DNA from 3 places in the Paenibacillus glycanilyticus genome. Region 2 is predicted to be linked to each of the others. Evidence: predicted binding sites of a transcription regulator. Region 2 holds the regulator's gene; each other region holds the start of a gene.
What was found. Region 2 encodes Rex, which represses fermentation and respiration genes when NADH is low (regulators of the CRP and FNR family bind a similar motif). Its sites were predicted from a motif close to TTGTGAAATATTTCACAA; they were not measured.
Positions count from the first base shown of each region.

Region 1: the regulator Rex is predicted to act here: its motif matches at 1,148-1,165, upstream of nadA (quinolinate synthase NadA).
Region 3: the regulator Rex is predicted to act here: its motif matches at 1,364-1,381, upstream of ACR9FF_RS30455 (DUF1641 domain-containing protein).

Region 1 covers NZ_CP195155.1:71,306-73,574, forward strand. Annotated here, with positions in the region: gene ACR9FF_RS00345 (ABC transporter permease) at 1-21, shown strand, start outside; gene ACR9FF_RS00350 (ABC transporter permease) at 18-980, shown strand; gene nadA (quinolinate synthase NadA) at 1,231-2,169, shown strand; gene nadB (L-aspartate oxidase) at 2,216-2,269, shown strand, end outside.
Region 2 covers NZ_CP195155.1:2,614,790-2,617,058, forward strand. Annotated here, with positions in the region: gene dinG (ATP-dependent DNA helicase DinG) at 1-619, shown strand, start outside; gene ACR9FF_RS12050 (redox-sensing transcriptional repressor Rex) at 616-1,275, shown strand; gene ACR9FF_RS12055 (amidohydrolase) at 1,244-2,269, shown strand, end outside.
Region 3 covers NZ_CP195155.1:6,735,430-6,737,698, forward strand. Annotated here, with positions in the region: gene ACR9FF_RS30450 (NAD(P)/FAD-dependent oxidoreductase) at 1-839, opposite strand, end outside; gene ACR9FF_RS30455 (DUF1641 domain-containing protein) at 863-1,285, opposite strand; gene rpsR (30S ribosomal protein S18) at 1,523-1,807, opposite strand; gene ssb (single-stranded DNA-binding protein) at 1,826-2,269, opposite strand, start outside.

The sequences.
Region 1 (2,269 bases), 2.5 Mb from region 2:
GAAGGAGGCAGTGCCCTGTGAACGCACTAGATACAATCGGACAATTAATTAGCATTACGCTTGTTTTCTCAACCGCTCTGATCTTTACCGGACTTGGCGGCGTGTTCTCGGAGCGGTCCGGCGTCGTGAACATCGGCCTTGAGGGACTTATGATCGCAGGCGCTTTTGGGGCTGCCGTATTCGCCGATCAAGCCATTCAGGGCGGGATGAAGCATGGCGCTCCGTGGATCGGACTTCTTGCCGGTCTGGTTTTGGGACTTGTGGTGTCTCTGCTGCATGCGGTTGCCACGATCACGTTTAAAGCCGACCAGACCATTGTAGGCGTCGTTATTAATATTTTGGCGGCGGGCCTTGCCATCTATCTGACGAAAAGCCTTTATGAAGGCTCCGGACAAACACCAACGCTGGAATATGTGTTTAATCCGGTCGCTATTCCGGGACTATCGGATATTCCTTTGCTCGGCAAAGGTATTTTCACGGCCTACCCAACCACCTATATTGTGATCGGTGTTGTTATTCTCAGCTATATCGTTCTGTACCGTACAACCTTTGGCCTCCGCCTCCGTGCGGTGGGCGAGCATCCAAGCTCGGCTGATACGGTTGGCATCAGCGTAACGAAGTACCGTTACATCGGCGTTATGCTGAGCGGTGCATTGGCCGGACTTGGCGGTGCAACGATTGCGCTGACAACAACAAGCAACTTTGCCCATAATACGATTTCCGGTCAAGGCTTTATCGCGATTGCGGCCGTTATTTTCGGTAAATGGAATCCGCTTGGCGTAGCCGGAGCGGCGATCTTCTTCGGGATGGCGCAGGCGCTTCGGAACTGGGCGCAGCTGTTCGAATGGTCGCATCATATTCCGAACGAATTTTTCTATATGCTTCCGTATTTGCTGACGCTTCTTGTGCTTGCCGGCGCAGTTGGACGCTCGGCGGCGCCAGGTGCGCTGGGCGAGCCGTATGATCCGGCGAAAAGGTAGCCGGAATCCCTTTGAGGCAGCCGTTTATGCCCTCTTCTCCACTTCATGCAAAATTTGCTGTGGAGAAGAGGTTTTTTATTGTCTAAATACATTGACAGCATCCTGCACCTGGAGTAAATTAAACCTTAACAAAAGAATCATAAATAGGCCATTGACTTTGAAATAGTTTGTGCATCAATTCACAAAGTCTGGATAGCCATAATCGGAATGGGACTCATCGCCCATCCCTCATAAGAGGAGAGGATCAACTGTGGAAGCACTGGCGCTGGAACGCAAGGCGGAACAGAATCGTGAACTGCGTGAAAGGCTCATGCAATTGAAGAAGGAACGCAATGCCATCATTCTTGCCCATTATTATCAACGAGACGAAATTCAAGAGGTGGCCGATTTCCGCGGGGACTCGTTCCTGCTCGCGCAAAAGGCTGCACAAACCGATGCGGACGTTATTGTTTTTTGCGGCGTTCATTTTATGGGAGAAAGCGCGAAAATTCTGGCTCCTAACAAAACCGTCATTATCCCCGACGAACGGGCCGGCTGTCCAATGGCCGACATGGTTAACGTGGACGGCTTGCGCAAGCTGAAGGCACAGCATCCGAACGCGACTGTTGTTACGTATATTAACTCTTCTGCGGAAATCAAAGCAGAGACGGATATTTGCTGTACCTCGGCCAACGCCGTTAAAGTGGTAAATTCGGTTGAAGGCGATGAAGTCATCTGGGTACCGGACAAAAACCTTGGCCACTACGTGCAGCAGAACACCGACAAGAAAATGATTATCTGGGAAGGTTATTGCAACACCCATGATATGCTGACGGTGAAAGACGTTGAAGAGATGAAGGCGAAATATCCGAACGCTCAATTTGTCGTGCATCCGGAATGCCGTCCGGAGGTTGTGGAGCTTGGCGATTTCGTCGGCAGTACAACGGCTATTATTAAATATTGCAAAGAATCGGATTGTCAGGAGTTTATCGTTGGTACGGAGGACGGTACCGGCTACCAATTGCGTCTGGACAGCCCGAACAAGACTTTCCATTTTGCATCCAAATATTTGGTTTGCCCGAACATGAAAGTGAACAACTTGAAGAAGCTGGTGAAATGCCTGGAAACCATGCAGCCTCAAATTTACGTTCCTGATCATGTTGCGGACGAGGCCCGTAAGTCCCTGGAGCGCATGTTACTCGTTAAATAGGAGGAGCATGCGCTACTCCTATGCTTGGAGGCGCATTACGAAGATGATGATACCAAGATATCTTGTTGATTTGTCACTCGAGGACTTGCCGGTAATAGAG
Region 2 (2,269 bases):
GGGCGACCCTCAATTCATCTCGATGCTGGTAAGCTCGCTTGCCGACTCTGCGGTTGAGACAAAAGGCCGCATGCTTGTGCTGTTCACTTCTTACCGGATGCTGAAGCAGGTCTACGAGCCGCTTAAGGAAGCTTTGGCTGGCTCCGGCATTCAAGTGCTCGGCCAAGGCATTGACAGCGGCAACCGGACGAAGCTGACGAGACGGTTCACCCAGCAGCCGGAGACGGTTCTGCTTGGCACAAGCAGCTTCTGGGAAGGGGTGGACATCCCGGGCGAAGCACTGACTTGCCTGGCTATCGTCCGCCTGCCGTTTCAGCCGCCTAATCATCCGCTTGTTGAAGCGAAGTCGGAGCTCTTGCAGAAGCAGAAGCAGAATCCTTTCATGAAGCTGTCCATTCCGCAAGCGGTTATCCGTTTTAAGCAAGGCTTCGGCAGACTTGTACGGACGGCCAAGGACAAAGGAATTGTTATTATCTACGACACGCGCGTCATTGATACGTATTACGGCAAGCACTTCCTCTATTCGCTGCCCGGTCCGAAGATCGAAACGATGCATATCGACCAGATGGTACCGCGGATGCGGGAATGGCTGCAAACGGAAGAGGAGGAAATCGGGTGAAGCAGGCGAAAATATCGGAGGCCGTTGTGAGACGGCTTCCCATCTACCTGCAGGTGCTGAACGAATTGTATAACCGTGAAGTGCAGACGGTTTCGTCGCAGGAGCTAGGGCTTAAGCTGGACCTTAATCCAGCTCAAATCCGAAAGGATCTTGCCTATTTCGGGGACTTCGGCCGTAAAGGCATCGGTTACGACGTCTCTTACCTGATCGAGAAAATTCAGCAGATTCTGAAGCTCGACCAGCGGATTAACGTTGCGCTTGTTGGCGCCGGCAATCTCGGACATGCCTTGTGCAACTACAATAAGTACTCCAAGGACAACATGAAAATTGTCGCGGTCTTCGATGACCATCAGAACAAGATAGGCACGATGATCAACAATTTGACCATTCTGCCAATGGATAAGCTGAAGGAGACCGTTCAGGAGAACAATATCCGGATTGGCATTATTACGGTCCCGGGTCCGGAAGCGCAAAACGTGGCCAATCAATTCGTGGAGGCAGGAATCGAGGGCATCCTGAATTTCGCTCCGGCGATTTTGCGTTTGCCCGAGCATATCCGCATTCACCATGCGGACTTTACGAGAGAGTTGCTCAGCTTGGCTTATTATTTGGAGAAGGAAAGGAATGAGCAGGAAAATGGCGCAGTTGTGGATTGAGAACGGCCTGTTTGTAACAATGAACGATGCCAATGAGGTTTTCCGTGGCCATATGGTCGTTACGGACAACCGAATTACATATATCGGAGCGAAGGCTCCAACTGGCCTGGATGAGCAGGTTGAGCGAATCGACGGCAGCAAGCTGGCATTTATGCCTGGACTTATTAATACGCATGGCCATGCCGCCATGTCGCTGCTTCGCGGTTATTCGGACGACCAGAATCTGCAGGTATGGCTGGAGCAGAAGATGTGGCCGATGGAAGCCAAATACGTCGACCAAGATACGCGTGCGGGCAGCGCGCTTGCGATCGTGGAGATGCTGAAGACGGGAACGACCGCTTTCGTCGATATGTACGATCGCATGGATCAGGTTGCGCAAATGGTGGAGCAATCGGGAATCCGGGGTGCTTTGACCCGCGGCGTAATCGGATTGTGCCCGGAGGAGATTCAACAGGCGAAGCTGAAGGAAGCGATTGCTTTTGCCCGTGACTGGAACGGTAAGGCGGACGGCCGAATCACAACGATGATCTCTCCGCATGCTCCTTACACTTGCCCTCCTGATTATATTGAGAAGTTTGTGCAGGCAGCCCATGATTACGATCTGCCGGTTCATACCCATATGTCAGAGACGCTTGCCGAAGTGGAGCAAAATGTACGCGATTACGGCTCCCGTCCGGTTGAACATCTGGACAAGCTTGGTTTCTTCTCGCGGCCGGCGCTTGTTGCGCATGCCGTGCATCTGAACGATGAAGAGATTGCCCTGCTGGCCGAGCGCAACGTTGCCGTATCCCATAACCCTGTCAGCAACCTCAAGCTGGCAAGCGGCGTGGCCCGCGTTCCCGAGCTCCTTCGCGCAGGCGTGACGGTGTCGCTTGGGACGGACAGCGTAGCAAGCAACAACAACCTGGACCTGTTCAAAGAGATTAAATTTGCGGCGTTGCTCCATAAAGGAATCTCAGGCGATCCGACCGTCATTCCGGCGATGGAAGCATTG
Region 3 (2,269 bases), 2.6 Mb from region 2:
TCCGTTACCGAAGCGCGGCCACGGTTTACTTCGATGCCACAGTTAGCTACTACAGGGTTGCCTGTAACGCCGCCTGTCCATACGAAAGTATTCGTTTCGATGGAGCTGCCGTCTTTCAGCATAACTTTGTTACCTTGAACCTCGGTTACCGCTACGCCCATGATCAGGTTAACGCCACGGTTTGTCAGGCTGGATTTCGCGCGCTCAAGAAGGTCAGCCGGGAAGCCCATCAGAATAGTTGGACCAGCTTCGATGTTGTACAGGGAGATTTCGCTCTTGTCAACGCCGTACTGTTCACACCATTTTGGAAGCATATCAACGATCTCGCCGATCAGCTCGATGCCTGTCAGGCCGCCGCCGCCAACAACGATTGTTGCGTCTGCTTTGTTTTTCGATTGCGCGTAAGCTGCAATGCGGTTTTGGATATGCGCGCTAACCGCTTTCGCTTCTTCAACCGATTTCAGCGTCAGGCTGTTTTCTTCCAGACCAGGAATGCCGAAGAATGCTGTTTCGCCGCCGAGAGCGACAACCAGCTGGTCGTATCTAACTGTGCCGTTGCCAGCCAGCTTCACTTGTTTTTTCTCCGGATCAATGTTATCTACAGTGTCGATAACCAGTTTGATCGATTTGCCTTTCAGCAGTTTATCCAAAGGAAGAGCTACGTTTCCTTCGTTTACGCCGCTAACAGCCAGACGGTGAAGCTCGGTAATGATTTGGTGGTAAGGAGTTTTGTTGATCAGTGTAATTTCAGCTTCTTCAGCCGAAATATATTTGCGAGCTGTCAGTGCGCTAAGAAGACCGCCGTAACCGCCGCCAAGAATTAAAATTTGCTTAGCCATGTTTACCCTCCGCTCTTGTATGATTAACCGTTTTTACGCTCAGCCAATACGTTCAGGAACGATTGGGCGAAACGAAGCGTTGCTTGTACTTGCGGATCCTTCAGCATTTTCAGAATGCCAAAGAGACCAATTGTAGAGTTGTCGGCTTGCGCGCGGTCGCCAGCTTCAACAGCTGCGTTAGCGATGCCTTTAGTCGTGTCTACGATTGGTTTAACGAATTCGCCAAAGCCATGAACCATATCGTTCACAAGAACTTTGTCGTTAGCTACGGTAGTAGCCACATCATAAGCTTTAGTAAGCAGGGTCACCAGTTCTGCCAGTTTAGGCAGGTTTTCCACCAATTGAGTCAGCGATTGCTGAATTTCTGGCTTCAACAGTTGCTCAAGCACGTCCAGTTCACGTACGGAACCGGATTCTTCAGGTAATTTCGTTACGGTTTCAGACATACGAATGCATCCCTCTTTCCATCTGTAATCGATCAATTGATTTACTTGCATAAGCCGTTATTCCACATCTGTCATTTAAAGTGAAATTATTCACAATGAAGACCCAACATCATCGCCGACTTGTATGCACGAACTATATCTTATTGTATTCCTCTTCCGCCAAATGATCAATTCCTATTTTATAAAATAAAAGAAAAAAAGCCCATTGGTTTCCCAATGGGCTTTCTTCCAAAAGAACTACTCAGTTGTGTACGGCAGCAAAGCCACAGTACGAGCACGCTTGATAGCAACCGTCAGCAGACGTTGGTATTTCGCGCTAGTTCCAGTTACACGACGTGGCAAGATTTTGCCGCGCTCGCTGATGAACTTTTTGAGCAGATCAGTATCTTTATAGTCAATGTGAGTGATTTTGTTCACAGTGAAGAAACATACTTTACGGCGTTTGTTGCGTCCGCCTTTGCGGCCGCCGAATTTGCGTTCTGGACGCTCTCCGTCTCCGCCTTCTCTTTGCTTGAAGCTCATTCGAACCCATCCTTTCGATTAAAATGGCAAGTCATCTTCTGATATATCGATCGGTCGACCGTCATCCGAGAACGGATCACGGCTGTTGTTGTTGCGTGGAGTACTAGGCTTTCCGCCGCCGCCGTTACCGCCACCATAAGGAGCGTTACCGCCGCCGCCAAAAGATCCTCCGCCGCTGTTGTTATTGCCTCCGGCATAACCGCCACTCTCTTGCGGAGCTCCGCCTTCACGGTTAGATTCCAAGAAGCGAACGTTATCGGCAATAACTTCCGTCACATAGACGCGTTTACCTTCGTTGTTCTCGTAGTTACGCACCTGAATGCGTCCTTCTACCGCGGTTAAGCGACCTTTACGCAAGTAATTAGCGCATGTCTCAGCCAACTGCCGCCAAGTTACGACCGGAATGAAATCCGCTTCGCGCTCGCCCTGACCGCTCGTAAACGGCCGGTCTACTGCTATCGT